DNA from 3 places in the Thiorhodovibrio frisius genome. Region 1 is predicted to be linked to each of the others. Evidence: predicted binding sites of a transcription regulator. Region 1 holds the regulator's gene; each other region holds the start of a gene.
What was found. The regulator FNR, encoded in region 1, switches genes on or off when oxygen is low (the NO sensors DNR and NnrR bind a similar motif). The targets are predictions, from matches to a motif close to TTGATNTANATCAA.
Positions count from the first base shown of each region.

Region 2: the regulator FNR is predicted to act here: its motif matches at 3,801-3,814, upstream of Thiofri_RS22640 (ribonucleoside triphosphate reductase).
Region 3: the regulator FNR is predicted to act here: its motif matches at 4,541-4,554, upstream of Thiofri_RS14265 (hydrogenase expression/formation C-terminal domain-containing protein).

Region 1 covers NZ_CP121471.1:1,670,064-1,676,850, forward strand. Annotated here, with positions in the region: gene dnaQ (DNA polymerase III subunit epsilon) at 1-290, shown strand, start outside; gene nhaD (sodium:proton antiporter NhaD) at 355-1,863, opposite strand; gene fnr (fumarate/nitrate reduction transcriptional regulator Fnr) at 2,115-2,873, opposite strand; gene Thiofri_RS07795 (sulfur globule family protein) at 3,097-3,498, opposite strand; gene Thiofri_RS07800 (DEAD/DEAH box helicase) at 4,212-5,528, shown strand; gene Thiofri_RS07805 (RNA recognition motif domain-containing protein) at 5,658-5,942, shown strand; gene Thiofri_RS24730 (nucleotidyl cyclase domain-containing protein) at 5,878-6,216, opposite strand.
Region 2 covers NZ_CP121471.1:4,968,012-4,974,798, reverse strand. Annotated here, with positions in the region: gene panB (3-methyl-2-oxobutanoate hydroxymethyltransferase) at 1-332, opposite strand, end outside; gene pcnB (polynucleotide adenylyltransferase PcnB) at 432-1,871, opposite strand; tRNA gene Thiofri_RS22655 (tRNA-Glu) at 2,013-2,087, shown strand; gene alr (alanine racemase) at 2,265-3,380, shown strand; gene Thiofri_RS22645 (hypothetical protein) at 3,431-3,622, opposite strand; gene Thiofri_RS22640 (ribonucleoside triphosphate reductase) at 3,904-5,982, shown strand; gene nrdD (anaerobic ribonucleoside-triphosphate reductase) at 6,161-6,403, shown strand; gene Thiofri_RS22630 (anaerobic ribonucleoside-triphosphate reductase activating protein) at 6,495-6,787, shown strand, end outside.
Region 3 covers NZ_CP121471.1:3,099,740-3,106,526, forward strand. Annotated here, with positions in the region: gene Thiofri_RS14235 (methyl-accepting chemotaxis protein) at 1-356, shown strand, start outside; gene Thiofri_RS14240 (DNA-3-methyladenine glycosylase I) at 409-999, opposite strand; gene Thiofri_RS14245 (type 1 glutamine amidotransferase) at 996-1,703, opposite strand; gene Thiofri_RS14250 (polysaccharide deacetylase family protein) at 1,847-2,767, opposite strand; gene Thiofri_RS14255 (hypothetical protein) at 3,066-3,920, shown strand; gene Thiofri_RS14260 (hypothetical protein) at 4,010-4,471, shown strand; gene Thiofri_RS14265 (hydrogenase expression/formation C-terminal domain-containing protein) at 4,621-5,157, shown strand; gene Thiofri_RS14270 (hydrogenase small subunit) at 5,213-6,298, shown strand; gene Thiofri_RS14275 (hypothetical protein) at 6,295-6,787, shown strand, end outside.

The sequences.
Region 1 (6,787 bases):
TCGACAACACCAGGCGCGATCTGCACGGTGCTCTGCTCGACGCCGAGATTCTGGCCGAAGTGTACCTGGCCATGACCGGCGGTCAGGCCAGTCTGGAGCTGGACGTGCAGCCGGCGCGCCAGCGTGACGGGCAGGGCGCTCAGGCGGCGCGGGTGCTATTAAAGGACCGCCCGCCACTGGCTGTTATTCGCGCGACCGAGGTCGAGATCGACGCCCATCGGCAGCGGCTGGCGGCCATCGACAAAGCCAGTGAGGGGCGCTGTGTGTGGTTGCGCCAGAGCGATGCCTGATGGGCTAAAGCCGGGGAGGGATCAGTCTCCGCCCGGCTTGCGAGGCACAAGGGCCGGGGCGGTTTTAGCCAGTAGTCGCGGACACCAAACCTGCCGGCAGCTTAAAGGTCCCGAAATTGATGATGAAGTGGCAGAGAATGGACGCGAAGTAACCCGCCGCGATATAGGGCATCCACTTCAGATGGCCAAAGAAGGTATACATCCCTTTGGACTGGCCCATCAGTGCCACGCCAGCGGCAGAACCAATCGATAGCAAGCTGCCGCCCACTCCGGCCGTGAGCGTCACCAGCAGCCACTGGCCCTGGCTCATGTCCGGGTTCATGGTCAGCACTGCAAACATGACCGGGATATTATCGACGATGGCGGACAGAATGCCGATCAGGGTATTGGCAATGGTCGGCCCCATGCCGTCATAGGCAACATGGGAGACCAGTTCCAGATAGCCGATAAAGCCCAGCGCGCCGACGCATAGAATCACGCCGTAGAAGAACATCAGGGTGTCCCACTCCGCGCGTGCCACTTTATTGAAAATGTTAAAGGGCATGCTGTCTTCGATGTTGCCCGCTCGCACCGTTGACATCTCTCCGGTCATGTTCAGGTAGTAGCTGAAGAAGCTCAGATAGGCCAGGCCAGTCATCATGCCCAGCACCGGCGGCAGGTGGTAGTAATTGTGAAAGCTCACCGCCGTGCCAATGGTGGCAATAAACAAAAGCACCACCCGGATTGCGCCGCGTTTCATGCGCACGCGCTCATTGCTTGGCGGTGGCTTGATGTCGGGGATTTCCTTGTGCATGAACCAGGCTGGCACCGCAAAGCTCACCAGCGAGGGGATGAACAGCCGGAAGAAGGTCTCGAAATGCAGCAGGCCCTTCTGCCACACCATCAGGGTGGTGATATCGCCGAATGGGCTGAAGGCGCCGCCTGCGTTAGCCGCGATTACGATATTGATGCAGGCGAGCCCGACAAATTTGGGACTGTCGGCACCGACCGCCATCACGACCGCGCACATCAGCAGCGCCGTGGTCAGATTATCGGCCACCGGGGAGATAAAAAAGGCCAGGAAGCCTGTCATCCAGAACAGGGTGCGGTAGCCGAACCCCATGCGCAGCAGCCAGGAGCGCAGGGCATCGAAGACCAGGCGCTCCTCCATGGTATTGATGTAAGTCATGGCCGCGAGCAGGAACAGAAACAGCTCCCCAAACTCCATGATGTTATGCCGCACCGCTTCGGCCGCCGCGTGCGGGCTGCCGTGATGGGTGGAGTAATAATAGGCGATCAGCAGCCAGATCGCGCCTGCCGCCAGCATGACCGGCTTGGACTTGCGCAGATGGGTGAATTCCTCGGTCATCACCAGGCCATAGGCGACGACAAAGATCAAAAGTGAGGTAAATCCTACCCAGGTGGTGGTTAGATTCAGATGTGCAGCGCCGCCTTCAGAGGCCAGCAGACTGCCCGAGAAAAGCAGTAACAGCGTTCCAAGCAGCGCAGTGCTGATGCCGAGGGTCGTGCGGCCAATGACAATGGAGGGCAAGGCCGGGAGGGACCGGAGTGGCCGATTGCGAAGATCGTGCATGACGGGAAATCCTGAAAAAGACAGCAGGTGCGGGACAGGCGGCTGATTGCAAACCAGCCCCAAGGGCAAAAAAGCGCTAAGGATGTCGCGATTGCGCCGCCGATGCAAGACAGTGCTGACCGGATCGCCACTGCGCGCCTGAGAGTTGATAGGGCATTCTGTTGTGACTGATGCTGTTTTAGTGCCTTGACAGTCAGAGGCTGATATATCGAAACCCTTTTATATTTCAGCGCGTTCTGGGCCACTCGAGCTCAGTTGCTCTCCCGTCGGCTAGCCCGATTTTGCGCAACGCCCGCGAGGGTCTCGAGTCGCGCCATGTCAAGCACCTGCACATGCTTGCGGTCGACATCCAGCAGGCGCTCGTCCTGAAAGCGGGTAAATAGTCGGCTAACGGTCTCGACCGCCAGCCCCAAGTAATTGCCAATCTCATGCCGCGACATGCTGAGGTGAAAATCCGTTGTCGACAGGCCGCGCTTACCAAATCGTTGCGACAAGCTCACCAGAAAAGAGGCAAGGCGCTCCTCGGCATTGCGTTTGCCAAGCAGCATCAGGAGTTCGGATTCCTCGACAATTTCCTTGCTCAGTAGCCGGTAGAGCTGATGTTGCAGTGAGGGCAGGGTGGCTGCCAACTCCTCGAGCCGGCGGAAGGGGATCTCGCAGATCGCCGAGGTCTCAAGCACCCGAGCCGAGCAGGAGTGAAAATCCTGATCGATGGCATCCAGACCGACGATCTCGCCGGGCAGGTGAAAGCCGAGCACTTGCTCGCCGCCCTCGGAGCTTGGGGTATAGGTCTTGACCGATCCGGTCTTGACGACAAAGAGCGATTGAAAACGCTCACCGCCGGAAAACAGATGCTCGCCGCGATGCAGCGGTCGCGAGCGCTTGATGATGCTCTCCAGCTTCTCGACATCCTCGCTCGACAGGCCCATCGGCAGACAAAGGGCGTTGAGCGAGCAACTGCGGCAAGCAACCCGGATATTTTCGAAAGAGATGATTTTGTCCTGACTCAAGGTGCTCCACTCCGTTTGGTTTTTTTGCCATTTTGCAGCTGTCATTGACGGAGATCAAGAGACGTGATGCATAAGGCGAATCCTGAGGGTGATTTGTCAAGGTCAACAGGGAATCGAGCGGGCACAAAAAAGCCGCGCCTTGATTAGGCGCGGCTTGGTGCTCAGGCACTTGTTGCCTGAGCGGTCTGCTTAAGGAGCTAAGAAGCAGACTGTCCGAGTCCGATTATTGGGACTCGCCACCGGCGGGCGGAGCCGGGGGAGCCGGCGGCGCGCCATAGGGAGCACCATAAGGAGCTGGAGGTGCGTAGCCGTAACCCGGATAGCCATAACCCGGATAGCCATAGCCATAACCCGGGTAGCCATAACCCTGGTTGTAGTAGTTATTACCGTAGCCATAGCCGCGACCCTGACCACGGCCCTGACCACGACCACCGCCTGACATGCCAAAGTTGAAGTCGCCATAGCCGTCGCCAAACATGTCGCCGACGCCGTCACCCCAGCCGTTGTTGTTGTAACCGCCGGGACCGCCCCAGCCGCCTGGTCCCCAGGCCTGCGCCGAGCTCATCGAGAAAGCAGCAGCGCCAGCGATGGCGGCAACACCGAGAATTTTGGAAAATTTCGTCATCGTCTCTCTCCTGAATGGTTACGTCTTGCGGGTAAGCGGTTTTATGTCATTTACTTAAAAACACAATGCCTGCTCCGAATCAGAGCGGGTCTACCCATTTGGGTCGGGCCAATCGGGCCGGACCAGGCTCGTTAATATTCGGCCGGTTTCGCGCCGAATCAAGAGTCCAATAAAACTGTCCGACCGCTCCTGCGGCCCCGACTCGTGCATTCGCAGAAGCGAATGGCTGGCCAGTATAGGTGCAGATTCCGCGCTTGTGAAGTAGCGAAAGAACGCCTTCGGCACGATTTGACAAGGGGAATTGTCATTACGGCTTGCGGGCGGTCTTTTAGCAACTCTAGCAACGGCAGGCTTCGCTGCCAGCCTGTGCCGCAATTTGACGCGGGTTCGGGAAGCGTCTTCGCTCGGGTGAAAAATGCTCTGTGTCCCAGATGGCGGCCAGATGGAGCCAGATAGTGGCCGGATACAATGGGTATTTTGTCCTTGCTTTTCCGCTGCATTCGCGTATGGTGTCCGCTCAGATGCAGCGCCCTCCGGTCGGCGCGCCCGGTCTCAAGGCTTGTTTGGTTTACCGCCGCTCCTTGACTACCTAATCAAGATTGCCCATCAGGGGCCTTAGGCCCTCCCGCTCTTACCCCACCGCCTAGACCGGCCCAGCCTGAATCCCTGGGTAGGCCAACCCAGTACCTTCCCCGGGAACTTCAGGAGTCTCTATGTCCTTTTCCGATCTCGGCCTGTCGGCCAAATTGCTGCGCGCCGTGACGGCGCGGGGCTACACCGAGCCCACCCCCATTCAGAACCAGGCTATCCCCGCCATTCTTGCAGGTCGTGATGTGATGGCCGGCGCTCAGACGGGCACAGGCAAAACCGCCGCTTTCACCTTGCCGCTGTTGCAACGCCTGAGCCAGAGCGGCCAACAAGCCAGCGCGCGTTCGCCGCAACCCCGTGCTCTGGTGCTGACGCCGACCCGCGAGCTGGCTGCGCAGGTGGGTGAGAGCGTCAGTGCTTATGGCCAGTATCTGCCGCTGCGCGCCTTGCAGATTTTTGGCGGTGTTGGCATGGGGCCGCAAATCACCGCCTTGCGCCGGGGCGTCGATATCCTGGTCGCCACACCAGGGCGCCTGCTTGACCACGTCGGTCAGGGTAATCTGGACTTGGGCCATGTCGAACTGCTGGTGCTTGATGAGGCCGACCGCATGCTCGATATGGGCTTCATGCCGGCCATCCGCCGGGTGCTGAAGCTGCTGCCGGCTCGGCGTCAGAATTTATTGTTCTCGGCAACCTATTCGCGCGACATCGAGCAGCTTGCTACTGGCCTGCTGAACGACCCGCTGCGCATTGAGGTCGCTCGCCGCAACACCGCCGCCGAGACGGTGCGGCAACTTGCGCACCCGGTCGAGCGTGGCCATAAGCGCGCGTTGCTCTCGCACCTGATTGCCAGCGGCGGCTGGGACCAGACACTGGTCTTTACTCGCACCAAGCATGGCGCCAATCGACTCGCGCAGCAGCTCGAACGCGATGGCATCAGCGCCGCCGCCATTCATGGTAATAAGAGTCAGAGCGCGCGCACCCGCGCCCTGGCCGATTTCAAACGCGGGGCCGTGCGCACCCTGGTCGCCACCGACATTGCCGCGCGCGGGCTCGACATCGAACGCCTGCCGCATGTGGTGAACTTCGAGCTGCCGAATGTGGCTGAGGATTACGTGCACCGCATTGGCCGCACTGGTCGTGCCGGAGAGAGCGGCACCGCCGTCTCTTTGGTTAGCCCCGAGGAAGGCTCGCTGCTCGCTGGCATTGAGCGCCTGTTGGGCCGTCGCATCGAAAGCCAGGCCATCCCCGGCTTTTCTGATCGCAAAGCTACTCCCGCCAGCGCGGATGATGGCGCAGACACCCGCTCGCGCACCAAGGGCTCGCGCCCGCCACGTTCGGCGTCGCCCAATGGCGGCTCCGCTCGGGCACATCGCCAGACGCTGCCGGGTGCACGCGGGCGGAAAACGTCCCGGGCTAGCGGTCCCCGCGCCGCGCGTTAACAGCCCGTTATTCGAACAGTCGCGGCCATCCGCAATGGATTGGTCGCACACTCTTCATCCAGGCCGCGCATCGCCTGGTTGGAGTCTTCTTAGGTTGATGCGCAATGTCCCTTAGAGAGAAAGCGATAGATGAATATTTACGTTGGCAACCTGGCCTATGGCGTCACCCAAGACGAACTCCGCGACACCTTTGCCGCCTATGGTCAAGTGGAAAGCGCCAATTTGATCACTGACAAATTCACCGGTGATTCCAAAGGTTTTGGCTTCGTTGAGATGCCGAACAATTCCGAAGCTGATACCGCGATCAAAGCCCTGAACGAAACTCCTTTGAAAGGTCGCCCATTGCGCGTCAATCAGGCCAAGCCGCGCAGCGACCGTCCCGCACGTGGCGGTGGCGGCGGCGCGCGCTGGTAAGCACAAAACCAGCCAAAGCCCTCCAAAGCCCCCCTGCGGGCTTTCCGCGAGCCATGGGTAAGCCCCCCTGGCTCGCGGTCTTTCCCCTCCGAGTTTCCCCATCCTCTGGCCCATCTTTTTGATCGGCGCCAAACTCCATGCCTGGCGTATGGCGCTCGACCCGATTGCGGCCGTTGCGCTTGGCCGCATACGTGGCCAGATCGGCGTGTTTGAGCAGTGCGCCCAAGTTGGGGCTGGTTTCATCCAACTCGACCACACCCAGGCTGATGGTCACCTGGAGTACCTGGCCGTGTCCATTCCCACCCGACTTCCCCCCCTCCCTTCAGTCGGCCTCCACATCGATGAGGTCGACATATAGCCGTGCGCTAGCACGCAAAGGCTCTTTGTCGCATTCTGCAAGCAGACTGACCAGCACAAGCGGCACCTGTAGCGGTTCGACCAGAACCTTCGTCTCCTCGGCGACCCGATCACGGAATGAAAGCCAGAATGATGTCTGCCGGCAGGTTGCGGGTTTTCATTATCCAGCAGAGCCGCGACTGAGGGGCTCGGATCAGGCCATGGTTTAGGGGCGAGAAATAAGCTGAGCTTAAAGCTAAGGGTTTTGCGCCCATGGCAACATCGGGGTACGCCTTATGGCAGTAACGGGCAAGCTCGCGCATGCTTATTTGCAAGGGAGTGCGCCTGTTCGCAGTCGGTCAGCCGGACATGCGCCATGCAAGCCTCGCAATTTTGCCACGCCAGTTTCCCAATCAGATCGCTAATTAGTAGCGGGACAAATCTATTGCAAAGAACCCAGATAGCCGGGTTCGTCCTCACTCGGGCTGGTCTGCCATGCAGGCCGGAGT
Region 2 (6,787 bases), 2.1 Mb from region 1:
ATCCGCGCCCCGCCGTCGCCCATCAGCTGGCGCGCGCTTTCGATTGCCTGCGCCGGCGTGGCGTAGCTCAAGAAGGGTAGATCAGCAATCAGCAGCGGAGCCGAGATGGCACGCGCCACGCAGGCGCTGTGATAGACCATGTCATCGAGCGTGACGGCAAGGGTGCTGCCATGTCCCTGAATCACATTGCCCAGGGAATCGCCGACGAGCAAGACCTCAACACCGGCGCTTTCTAGCAGCCGGGCAAAGGTCGCGTCATAACAAGTCAGGCAGGCGATGCGCTGGTGCTCACGCTTCATCCGTGCGAGTCGTTTTAGGGTGATGCTGTCCATCGTCTTGCGAGCGGTTGGCGGGGGGCGAAATGGCTAACCTTGGTGCCTGATGTGCTTGGCTGGGTGCGAATGGGGCGGCACCCGAGAGCACAACCGATATTAGGCCGGAGGTGCTGTTTGACCGGAGGGATCGGTCGCCGGCTGATCGGTCTTCTCGGCTGGTGCCTTGCGTCGACGTCTGCGCCGGCTCTTGCGGCTGGGCTTGCGCTCCGTTGCCATGGCCGCGCGCTCTGATGGGTTGACCTCCTGGAACTGCGTCCACCAGGCAGCCAGCTCCGGGTCGACCTCGCCGGACTCAGCCCGCAGCAGCAGAAAATCATAGGCGGCGCGGAAGCGCGGATGCCCAATTAAGGCCAAGGGCCGCTTGCCCCGACGGCGTTCGAGCGCCGGCTGCAAAGCCCAGATCTCGCGCATCGGCAAGCCAAATCGCTTGGGGATGGCCACATACGCCTGCTGACGCCCGGCGATCATACTCGAGGCAGTGGTCATGGCCTCCGACCAGCCATGGCCAGCCTCAAGCAATTGTAAGTACTGACGGCGTACTGGCTCCCACAAGAGCACCGCAAACAGAAAAAAGGGCGCTATAGGCTTGCCTTCCTGAACGCGGCGGTCGGTGTTGTCCAGCCCCCGGTTCACGAACGTGATGGGGAAATCCTCCTCCTGCATTGCGAGGCAGTCTTCGGTCTCAGGGAAGAGCTCGGCAAACAGCCCATAATGGCGCAGCTTCTCGAACGCCGGCAGGGCGAAGCCGGCCTGGAACAATTTGAGAATCTCTTCAAACAGCCGCGCTGGCGGAACATCGCGCAACAAAGGTGCCAGCTCGACCAAGGGCGTCTCGCAGCGCGGTTCGATCACAAAACCCAGCTTGCAGGCAAAGCGCACCGCGCGCAGCATGCGCACCGGGTCTTCGCGATAGCGGGCGATCGGGTCATCGCCGATCAGCCGCAGCCTCCCGGCGGCAATGTCGGCAAGTCCCTCGACATAATCGACGAGCGAGAAATCCGCGATGTTGTAGTAGAGCGCATTGACGGTGAAATCTCGTCGCAAGGCATCCTCGGCGATAGAGCCAAATACATTGTCGCGTAGGATCATGCCGTTTTCGATTTGGCGCGCATCCTCGTCACCAAGATCGACATTTGCCGCCCGGAATGTTGCGACCTCGACGATCTCAGCACCAAAGAACACATGCGCCAAGCGAAACCGTCGCCCGATCAGCCGGCAGTTGCGAAACACCCGCCGCACATCCTCGGGCCGCGCGTCCGTGGCAACGTCAAAATCCTTCGGCTCGTGGCCAAGCAACAAGTCGCGCACACCGCCGCCGACCAGATAAGCCTGATAGCCGCTCTGCTTCAAGCGATTGAGCACCCTGACCGCATTCGCGCTGATATTGGCGCGCGAAATGCTGTGCTCCGGACGAGGCACAATGCTTGGTGTGGGTTCGGTCAAGGAAGACAAGGAAACTAAAAATACCCCAATATGTGAAAACGCCTGTCTACGAATAAAGTGGCTCTGTAAAGCGATGCCTGGATGAGCGCACATGAAGGGCTCGCGCCTTGCCCTGCGGGAAACGTCCGGCCAGAAACGTCTGGCGGGCAACATCCGGCGAGCGATGAATCTTTGTCATCAGCTTGAGCCTAAGGACGAATCCCGTATAATACGCGACTCTTCATCGCTCGTCCCGCTCCCTTCGTCTAGCGGTTAGGACGCTGGCCTCTCACGTCGGTAACAGGGGTTCGAATCCCCTAGGGAGCGCCATCTAAAAAAGCTGGTTTGCCAGGCACTTGCTGATTCCATCCTTACTCACCTCATCCTTCCGTTCACAGTCCCGACCATCCGGAAAATGAATCCATGTGATTCGCAGTAAAGCCAAACACGGCCGCTGCTAGACCGGGTTCGCGTTCCATCAGCACTTGACTTCTGTTATCAGGCTGTATGTCACGTCCGCTCCAAGCCTGCGTCGATCTCGCGGCGATTCAGCACAATTATCGTCTCGCCCGGGCCTGCGCCGGCGGTGCACGGGCGCTGGCGGTCATTAAGGCCAATGCCTACGGGCATGGCGCCGTGGCGGTTGCTCGCGCCTTAGTCGCTGAGGCTGCGGCCTTTGGCGTGGCCTGTGTTGAAGAGGCGCTGGAACTGCGCGAGTCTGGCATTCACACGCCAATTTTGTTGCTTGAAGGCCCCTTTGAGACTGCGGAGCTGGAACTGGTGGATCAGGTGGGGCTGATGACTGTGGTGCATGACGCGCGCCAGCTCGACTGGGTGCTGGGTGCGCGTCCGCAACAGCCGCTTAGCGTCTGGTTGAAGATCGACACCGGCATGCACCGCCTCGGACTGACACCCGAGGACGGTCGCGCGGCCTATGCCAGGCTAGCCGCCTGTCCCCATGTTGGCGAGCTGGTGCTGATGACGCATTTCGCCCGCGCCGATGAGGCCGATCCGGGGCCGACGGATCGTCAGTTGGCAGATTTTGCGACCCTTGCGGGTTCCATCCCGACTGTCAGACCGGCTACCAGAGAAGTCGCGCGCAGTCTGGCCAATTCCGCCGCCATCCTGACCCGGCCAGATACGCATGCCGAGTGGGTGCGCCCGGGCATTATGCTCTACGGGCTCGATCCGCTTGACCATCCTCACCCGCATGCCGCCTTGCTGCGCCCAGCCCTGTGCTTCGTTTCCGAGCTGACGGCGGTGCGGGAACTCGCTGCCGGCGAGGCCATTGGTTATGGCGGGCGCTTTGTCTGCGAGCGCCCGACCCGTGTCGGGGTGGTGGCCACCGGCTATGCTGACGGCTACCCGCGTCATGCGCCCGATGGCACGCCGGTGGCCGTGAATGGGCAGCTCACACGCTTGATTGGGCGCGTCTCCATGGACATGCTGATGGTTGACCTGAGCGAGCAGCCGCAGGCTCAACCCGGCGATCCAGTCGAGCTTTGGGGTACTCAGGTCAGTGCCAATGCCGTGGCTGCGGCCAGCGGCACCATCAGCTACGAACTCCTGACCGGCCTGTCGCGCCGGGTGCCGTTGCGCTATGTCGAGGCGGCGAGCGACTGAAATCTTCGTGCAAAGCTCGGCAAGCGCAAGAGACTGGCCGCCCCGCCAGCTTAGCTGGCTGGCGACGCCAGGTCCTCTTGCGGCGGCATGGTGGACAGGGACGGTTCGCCAGTCGCTGGCCAGCGGTCCAGCTCGAGGGTTTGGGTCGGGAAAGCAAAGCTCACGCCAAGATGTTCGGCCAGATTCAAAATCTCGGTCAGCACGCGCTCGCGCTCCAGTAGCTCCTGGGTCCAGTCCGGCATCAGCAGATGCTCAGGTCGAGCGTGCGTGTTGTCCGGCGCAACAAAATTCCGGTATTGGGTTGCGGCCAGAGCGAGTCTCCGGCCAGTTCGTAGGCACGATTGAGGTTGTCAATCAGGCTCTCGAGGGTTGCGCGCGCTGAGCGAGGCGACGGGAGAGGAAGTTTTCCGGAGGCATTAATTGATCCAGGTCAGTTTTATGCAAAATGGGATATTCACAATATCTAGTGTCTTCTATAATCTTTACCACAATATCTTGTGTCGTTATCCCCCGAAGCCCTCCCATGTCCCACGCTCACTCCAGCCTCGCCAGCCTACCGCGGCGCGTTCGCAAGCGCGACGGGGAGGAAGTGCCATTCGCCGCCGCACGCATTGAGGCAGCCATCCTGAGCGCCGGACGCGCGAGTGGCGAATTCGACGAACTCGAAGCCGGCCTGCTGACCGCGCAGGTGGTCAAGGTGCTGGCGCATCGCTTTGATAGTGGACGCATCCCGGATATCGAAGACATCCAGGATGTGGTCGAGCAGACGCTGATTAGCGCCAATCATTTTGAGACTGCGCGCTCCTATATCGTCTATCGGGAGCAGCACCGCAAGCTACGCCACGACCAGCGCACCCTGGTGGATGTCGCCGGCTCCATCAATGAGTATCTTGATCGCTCCGACTGGCGCGTCTCGGCCAATGCCAATCAGGGCTACTCCCTCGGCGGGCTCATCCTCAACACCTCAGGCAAGATGATCGCCAACTACTGGCTGAGTCACGTCTATACGCCTGAAATTGGCGAGGCGCATCGTGAGGGCGATTATCACATTCATGATCTTGACATGCTTTCGGGCTACTGCGCCGGTTGGTCGCTGCGCACTCTGTTGAACGAGGGCTTAAACGGCGTTCCCGGTCGGGTCGAGGCCGGCGCGCCCAAGCATCTGTCCTCGGCCATCGGGCAGATCGTCAATTTTCTCGGCACCTTGCAAAACGAATGGGCCGGTGCCCAGGCATTTTCGAGCTTCGACACCTATCTGGCGCCCTTCGTGCGCGTAGATCAGCTCGATTACACCCACGTGCGCCAGTATATCCAGGAACTCATCTATAACCTCAATGTCCCCTCGCGCTGGGGCACCCAGACGCCCTTCACTAACCTGACCTTCGACTGGGTTTGCCCCGAGGATTTGCGCGACCAAGTCCCCCTGGTCGGCGGCGTCGAGCAGTCTTTCACCTATGGTGAACTGCAAGACGAGATGGACATGATCAACCGCGCCTACATTGAGGTGATGACCGCAGGCGATGCCAAAGGGCGGATTTTCACCTTCCCCATTCCGACCTACAACATTACGCCGGATTTTCCCTGGGAGAGCGAGAATGCCGAACGGCTGTTTGAAATGACAGCCAAGTACGGCTTGCCCTACTTTCAAAACTTTATTAACTCAGAGTTGACGCCGAACATGGTCCGCTCTATGTGCTGCCGGCTGCAGCTCGACCTGCGCGAGTTGCTCAAGCGCGGCAACGGGCTCTTTGGCTCGGCCGAGCAGACGGGCTCCCTGGGTGTGGTGACTATCAACTGCGCGCGCCTTGGCTATCTGAACCGGGGACGCGAGAAAGAACTCTTTGCTGCGCTTGACCGCCTGCTGAATCTGGCGCGCAAGAGCCTGGAGTTGAAGCGCAAGGTGATTCAGCGCCACCTAGACGCCGGACTCTTTCCTTACACCAAACGCTACCTTGGCACCCTGCGCAATCATTTCTCGACCATTGGCGTCAATGGCTTAAATGAGATGATTCGCAACTTTACCGATGATGCCGAGGATGTCAGCACCGAATGGGGTCGTGCCTTCGCCAGTGAGTTTCTCGATCATGTGCGTGCGCGCATGGTGGCTTTCCAGGAAGAAACCGGCCACATGTACAACCTGGAGGCCACGCCGGCCGAGGGCACCACTTATCGCTTTGCGCGCGAGGACAAAAAGCGCTACCCGGACATCCTCCAGGCCGGCAGCGAGGAAACCCCCTACTACACCAACTCATCCCAGCTTCCAGCCGGTTTTACCGATGATCCCTTCGAGGCTTTGGCCCTGCAGGAAGCGCTCCAGTCGAAATACACCGGCGGCACCGTGCTGCATCTTTACATGAGCGAGAAGATCAGCTCGACCGAGGCCTGTAAGCGCCTGGTACGCCGAGCACTTGAGAACTTCCGCCTCCCTTACATCACGGTGACGCCGGTGTTCTCTATTTGTCCGCATCACGGCTACATCGCTGGCGAGCACAAGTTCTGCCCCAAGTGCGATCAGGAACTCATCGCCCGCAAGCGCGCCGAGGCTCAGTCCGCCGAACTGGCCGTTACTGGCGGCGACCCGGCAATGGCCGCGAATTCCTAAGGGCGAATTTATTCGCCCATTGAAAACAGGCTGCAAATTTATTCTCCCGTTCAAAAAGAGCTGGCGAATTTATGTGCTTGTTCAGATAGTTAAGCAGAAAAATATTTTTCAGAAATCCTGCGCTAAGTGACTAAATTATTAGGCGAATTAATTCGCCTTTACCGATCGGAGAAAACTCATGCTGACTGACGACACCATCGAACTCCGCGACGAAGAAAGAACCCCCTGCGAGGTTTGGACCCGGGTCATGGGCTACCATCGTCCGGTTTCGGCCTTCAACGCAGGGAAACAATCAGAGCATCGCGACAGGCTGATGTTCAGCGAGCAGCCCCAGGGTTGCGAGCAGCGTCGGAGCCAATGCACAACCCGGCGCGCCACTGAGCGTCCAGTCGAGCAAATCCGCCAGCTCGAAGCTGCCTGAAGACCTGCCTGTACCGAGCATTCTTTTCTGTGCGCAGCCGCAGTTCATTGCTGGGTGCAGAATTGGGCTCATTGCCGTATCCGGAGCCACCATGACCTTCGCCGTTCAAGCCGCTGAAACCACTCCGATGCATGTGCCGAATCCGGTGCAAAGGCCATCGTTTCAGCCTCGGGGCGCGGTTTCAAAGGCCGCCGCTGCCCAAGCCCTGCGCCTTGGTGGCCTGACTCCAATGACTACCGCCGACTATCCCGGCGAGTTGGCAGCGACCCTCTTTTGCCAGGGCTGCCCCTGGCGCTGTGCCTACTGTCACAATGCCCATCTGGTGGATGCTGCAGATGAGCCGGCGCTCGACTGGTCGGAGGCGCGGGAGTTTCTCGTCCGGCG
Region 3 (6,787 bases), 1.4 Mb from region 1:
GCTTCGCGGTGGTGGCGACCGAGGTGCGGAAACTGGCCGAACGCAGCCAGACAGCTGCGAGCGAAATCACCCAGATCGCCTCCTCCAGCGTTCAGATATCAGACAAAGCGGACACGCTGCTGCGGGAGTTGGTCCCGAGAATTCAGGAAACCGCCCGATTGATCCAGGAGATTTCATCCAACAGCCACACCCAACACCGAGGCATTGATCAGATCAATCAGGCGATCCATGAATTGGAAGGCATCATCCAACAAAACGCCAGTGCATCCGAGGAAATGTCCGCCACAGCGACCAATCTCTCCACGCAATCGTCGCAGTTGTTGCGATCAACCGGCTTTTTCAAGATCAGGAAATAGGCCAGGGAGATGAGGGACGATCCGGTGCTGCGGATTGGTAACTGGCATCGGCTCAGCGCATGGCACGCCCGTGAAGTTCGCCGTGGCGGAAGCAACTGACCAGGTGGTCGTTCACCAAACCCACTGCCTGCATCAGGGCGTAGCAGATGGTTGGGCCGACGAATTTGAATCCGAGCGCGCGCAGATCACGGCTCATGGCGTCTGACTCCACCGTGCTTGCGGGCACCTGCTCAAGGCTTTGCCAGCGGTTCTGTCGCGGCTGGCCATCGACCTGCTGCCACAGGCGGTTATGCAGTGTATCGCCGGCCTCCCAAAGCCGCAGCAGGGCGCGCGCATTGCCGATGGCGGCTTCGATTTTCAGACGGTTGCGCACGATGCCCGGATCAGCCAGCAGGCGTTCGATGTCCAGATGGTCGAAACCCGCAATGCGCTCGGGGTCGAACCCGGCGAAGGCTTCTCGGTAGCCCTCGCGCTTGCGCAGAATGGTGATCCAGCTCAGGCCGGCCTGGGCGCCCTCTAGCAGCAAGAACTCAAACAGCCGCCGCTCGTCATGCTCGGGCACGCCCCATTCGCGGTCATGGTAGGCGACATAGAGCGGGTCGCTGCCGCACCAGCCGCAGCGCACAGGCTCCGGGTTGATCAAGCCGGACCTCCGCTGGGCATGACCGCGTCAAGCAGTTGCTCAAGCACGGCATGAACCTGCTCGAAGGCCGCCGGTGGCGCTGCGCACATCTCGCCCGCCGTCTGCACGAAGGGGCCGGGACTGAGTTCATCGGCACAATGCTCGCACAAGGCCGCGACACTGCCTGGCATCGACTCCAGATGACACTGGAGTCCGAGCACCCGGCCCTGGTAGAGAAAAGCTTGGGCGTCGCAGGCCTGGCTGCGCGCGAGATGCAGCGCACCGGCAGGGATGTCGAAGCGCTCGCCATGCCAGTGAAGGGCGTCGAAGCGCGCTGGCAGGCCAGCGCAGCAAGGCTCGGCCTGGGCCTCGGCGGTGAGTTCGATCGGGAACCAGCCAATCTCGCGTTCGGCATTCTTGGTGACCGCAGCGCCCAAAGCCTGGGCGATCAATTGCGCGCCCAGGCACACGCCAATCAGCGGCCGACCAGCAGCAATGGCGTTTTCGATACAGGCTTTCTCGGCACCGAGCCAGGAGTGCTCGGCCTCGTCATGCACGCTCATGGGCCCGCCCATGATCACCAGCCCATCGAAGTCTTCGAGCGCTGGTGGCGGGTCGCCGGCATAGAGATGCGAAGTGGCGAGCGCGTGCCCGCGCCGACCGGCCCAATCGCCGATTCGCGCCGGGCCTTCAAAAGGGACGTGTTGCAGCACATGCAGACGCATAGGGTTTCTCCGTTTGGGGCTGAAGCCATGAAATCAGCCATTGTTTGCCCGCGCTTTCAGATACGCAACATGACCGTTGAGATCATCGAAGACAAAGGGGTTCAAGAACTGGCGTCGCCACAGTAAGGCGCGATCCGTCGGGTTCAGCGCGCCCCCTCCTCCCCTGTGGCCGCTCCTTGCAACGCCAGGCGACCCGCACGCCCCGGTAATTCGCCCCAGGCAATGCGGTGGCGCGGCAGCCGGGTCAAGTCCAGACCGGCGGCGATATCGCGCAGCGAGACCAGTTCGTCGCCAGCGCTCTGCCACATAATCAGCAGGCGCTCTAGCACTGGCTGTAACCTCATCCCCTCAAGCTCGGCATGCAGGGCAAACACATGAGCGCTGGGCGCCAGCTCGCGCGAACATTGATAGAGCACCTGATGCAACTCGTGGTCGCGTATCTCGGGCTGATTCATGAGTTCATCCAGCGTGGGCAGCGTTGTCGGCATCTGTGGACAGGCGCGCGTCGCTCCCGCAACAACCGGCACAAAGGGATGGCGCCCGCGAGTGTCGCTGGCGTATTGAATACCAAGCTCGGCTTCCAACGCTGGCACAAAATCATTCAGCTGCCAGCCGGCCGCGCCATGCACGCGCGCGGGTTCTTCGAAAATGCGCTGAAACGCCTCGCTGGCCAGGGTCAGCTCTGCGCGCGTCCAGGCGCGATCACGCCGCGCGACCAAGTCCTGCCAGCGCACGTGGTCGTAAGATTGAATGCCCACCTCGTGGCCCGCCGCACGCACCTCGCGTAGGATGCGCGCGCCACGTCGGCCGATATCCGGTGACGGCAGCAGGGTGCCATTAAGCAGGGTGCGAATCCCATAGTAGCTGACCACCGAGGCAAGCCGCCCCTTGGCGAAAAAACCGGGGCGAAAGATGCGTCGCAGCGCGCGCCCGGTGTTGTCAGGCCCCAAGCTGAACAGAAAGGTGGCCTGAATTTCATGGCGCTCGAACAGCCGCAGCAGATTAGGCACGCCCTCAAGGGTGCCGCGCAGGGTTTCGACCTTGACCTTCAGCCCGATGCGCATGTGTTTGCCCTGGCATCGATTTCTCGCGCGTTCAGCCTAAACTTCATAGTCCCGACCATCCGGAGAATGGCTTCATGTCATTCGCAGCAAGGCAGATAGCATTTACCAAAGAGCACGCCAATAACATCTATTAGAAACCAATAGTGTCCAATAAAAGGATTGACGCCAAAGACTGGAACATTCATAAAAAGACGTTACCAGGCCGCGCCTGCCCAATACGGCCCGCAGTCTAGGCACCACGCCCGGACGCGGCAAGAAGCGCGCGGATTATGCACAAGTAAAGATTGGGGGCCGCTGGATGTCCAAACTGCGCCAGGCGATGACCGAAAACGGCTTCGAGTCCAATGACGACTACGAATTCCAAGTCCGCTGCCTGCTTGAGGAACCGACCCGTCATATTCGCACCCTGAGCATTGAGGGCGACAGCGACAGACGCAAGACTGCCTTTGCCCATGCACTCGCGCAAGCGCTCGAATTCCCGCACCTGCTCTATTACGACTTTACCGAGCAGAACCCACCGCCGCCTGAGATCATCTTGCCGCCAAGCCAAGATGAGCTTGGCCGCGAGGAACCACCGATTGATCCGCTCGATGATATCGCCAGCAAGGCCTGCGCGCTCAGCGAGGCGGAAAAAACCGTGCTGATTCTTGATCAACTCCAAGCGGCAGATTTCCGCGAGCATATCCGCATTCACCGCCTGGTCAAGGAACGGCGCTGGACCATCAGCGATGCGCCCTTTTTCGCCAAACCGGCCAATCTGCTGCTGTTTTTGATCAGCGACGAACCACTTTATCATTCGCTTAAACGCTATTGCTTTCGCGTCTGGATCAGCCGCGTCTCAGAACGGCGGATTGATTTCCATCCGAGTGATTTTGATCTCGGCTCCGATGCCGCGCCCCTGTTCGGCGCCCTGATCGATCTGTTCAGCGCACTCGGGGCTACTCCCACCCGCAGCGAGCTAGGACGCATTCTCGACGACCTGCAACTGCGCGTCAGCGACGAGGACCACCTGCGCCACTCCATCTTCGGGCGCTGCGAGGGGATAGCCCATGATGCCCTGCGCAAGGAGGCCGTCGCTCCCCAGCTCAAGCAAGTGATCGAAGCGTTGCGCCAGTATCTCGGCACTGAGCATATCGAGCTCAGCAGCGAATGATTCGCCACCAGCGTTAGGCTTCAGCGGCTGAAAGGTCTATGCTTAAACCCACAGAGCTGGATTGCAATCACCAGACCAGGAGCCCTTCGATGACCGCCATCGCCAACGATCAACAACTCCGTGCCCTACTCCAGTCCCTGCCGGCGGCCGATCAACGCCGCCTTGGTCTGGGTTTTGTCGAGAGCGTGCTCCACCTGTGCCAGGATGAGCGCGTGAAGCGCGCCATTGCAACCGGCCAGCGCGCGGACGCCACTGCCGACGAACTCGAAGACGCCTATCGTGACGCCAAAGCCTGGGCGACCAAAACCTATACCGACTGCGGCAAGGAGACTGACTGGCTGGCCCAGGCCGATCATTTCGTCGCCGCAGCTGCAGCGGCGGCGTTGATGCCGGATGCGCTGCTGACTGATAAGACCAACCGCGCATGGAAAGCCGCCATGCAGGCGCGCATGGCGAATACCTGCGAACTGGTCGAGGCCGAAGACTCGAGCGCGGAAGGCGAGGCCGAGCGGCAGTATCGCATTGCAGCAAAGTTCGCACCTGGCGGCTGATGGCCCGAGCGAGCTCGGCCTCGGCCGGGCTTGCAAAATGACAGACAGGCGAAACTTCCATCCATCGAATTGACATTCGTCAATAATTAGCTCGATTTTCCACCTGGCAGGGGCGCACCGAACTCAACAGCGACTAAGATAAAGGGGTTATGGATGAAGCGCATCTCTCTTCCAATTCAGCCGCCAACGGCTTGCCTGGCCAGACGTCCAGCCCGACATGCACCCCCGTGCCAGCGCGCTTCGGCTCGGCACCTGCCGTACTGCATGAAATCCGCCACGCGCTCGCGCGCTTGATCGAGACCGGCGAGCCGACCTGCATCGACCTCGCCGCGCTGCCCTTCGGCCCCAGCGACCAGGAGCAGCTGCTCGATGCGCTAGGTTCCGGCGAGGTCCGCGCGAGCATCGACGCGCTCGGCGAGACGCGGATTCAGGAGACCCGCTACAGCGGCGTCTGGCTGGTCGATTACTACAACACCGAGGGCGAGCGCATCGGCCTGCAGATCGAGATCGCGACGGTGCCGCGTCTGTTGCAAGCCCAGCCCGAGGGACTGCCGGCTGCCCTTGATGCGCTGGCGGCAAGGCTCGCGACCATGCCCTCGGCCGATCCGGCATCCCCGGCAGTGTCCCATCCCGAGGGCAATCCACTTTCCAACCCGTCCGTAGCAGGGAGTAAACATCATGGCTGACCGCCCGACCCCTAACCTGCAAAAAACGCTTGATTCTCCGGGGGGGCACCACAGCATGACCCTCGGCGAGACGCTTGAGCGCAACGGCATCTCCCGTCGTGGCTTTTTGAAATTCTGCGTGACGACCGCCTCATTGATGGCCTTGCCGCCGACCGCCGCGACAGCGATTGCCGAGGCCTTAGCGAGCGCGCGCCGCCCGTCGGTCATCTGGCTGTCATTTCAGGAGTGCACCGGCTGCACCGAGTCGCTGACCCGCAGCTTCGCGCCCACGCTCGAGAATCTGATCCTGGAGACCATTTCGCTCGACTATCACCACACCCTGCAGGCTGCCGCTGGCGAGGCCGCCGAATTGGCCCGCGAGCAAGCCATGCACGCCAACGAGGGTAAGTATCTGTTGGTCGTCGATGGCTCCCTGCCTGGGCCCGGCTCCAATCCGGGCTATTCGACCATCGCCGGTATCAGCAATCTTCAGATGCTGGAGGAAACCGTCGCCGGCGCCGCCGCTGTGGTCGCGGTCGGTACCTGCGCGGCTTTTGGCGGCTTGCCGGTGGCCGATCCCAATCCGACCGGCGCGGTGCCGGTGTCCGCCGTGGTGCGCGACAAACCCGTCATCAACGTCTCCGGCTGCCCGCCGCTACCGATGGTGATCACCGGGGTGCTGGCGCACTATCTCACCTTCGGCAAGCTGCCGGAGTTGGACGAATACGGTCGGCCGCTCGCTTTCTTCGGGCAGTCGATTCACGACCGCTGTTACCGCCGCCCCTTCTACGACAAGGGGCGCTTTGCCGAGACCTTCGATGACGAGGGCGCGAAGAAGGGCTGGTGCCTGTACCGTCTCGGCTGCAAGGGGCCCATGGCCTACAACGCCTGCGCCACCATGAAGTGGAACGGCGGCACCAGCTGGCCGATCGAGTCCGGGCATCCGTGCCTGGGCTGCTCGGAGCCGGACTTCTGGGATGCCGGCGGTTTCTACAAGGCGCTGTCGGTGCCGACCGGCAACATTGGCGGCACCGCTGCAGTGGCTGGTCTGGCCGGCGTGGCGGCTGGTGCCGTCGGCGGCTACCTCAGCGGACGGGCGAAAAAGGACGCGCGTACCGCGCATCGCCAGGTGACCGCTGACGAACTGGAGCAGAAACTATGATGACGCCAATGGACTTCCTGCTGCTGGTGCGCGGCCCGCTGTTCGTGGTCGCGGTTGCTATCTTTATGCTCGGCTTTGGCATTCGCCTGGTCGAGATCCTGATGCTGGGACGGGCGCGGAATTTCGCCGAGCCGCGCGGCTCGGCCATGCTGGGCGGTTTCAGGACCGTCTACCGTCGCTTCTCCCCCGACCCCGGCACCTTCGAGCGCGCGCCCTTCGATGTCGTTATCGGCATCCTCTGGCATGTCGGCTTCATTGTTGCGCTGTTTTTGTTCATCCCGCATGTGGAGCTGATCCGCAAAACCTTCGGCATCGCCTGGCCGGCACTGCCCAACCCCATGATTGACGCCATTGCCGTGATCACCCTGCTGGCGCTGTTCGCCGCCCTGGTGCAGCGGTTGCGTGATCCCGTGAAGCGTTTCCTGTCCACGCCGCAGGACTATCTGGTCTGGACCCTGACCTTTCTGCCGCTGCTGACCGGCTACCTGG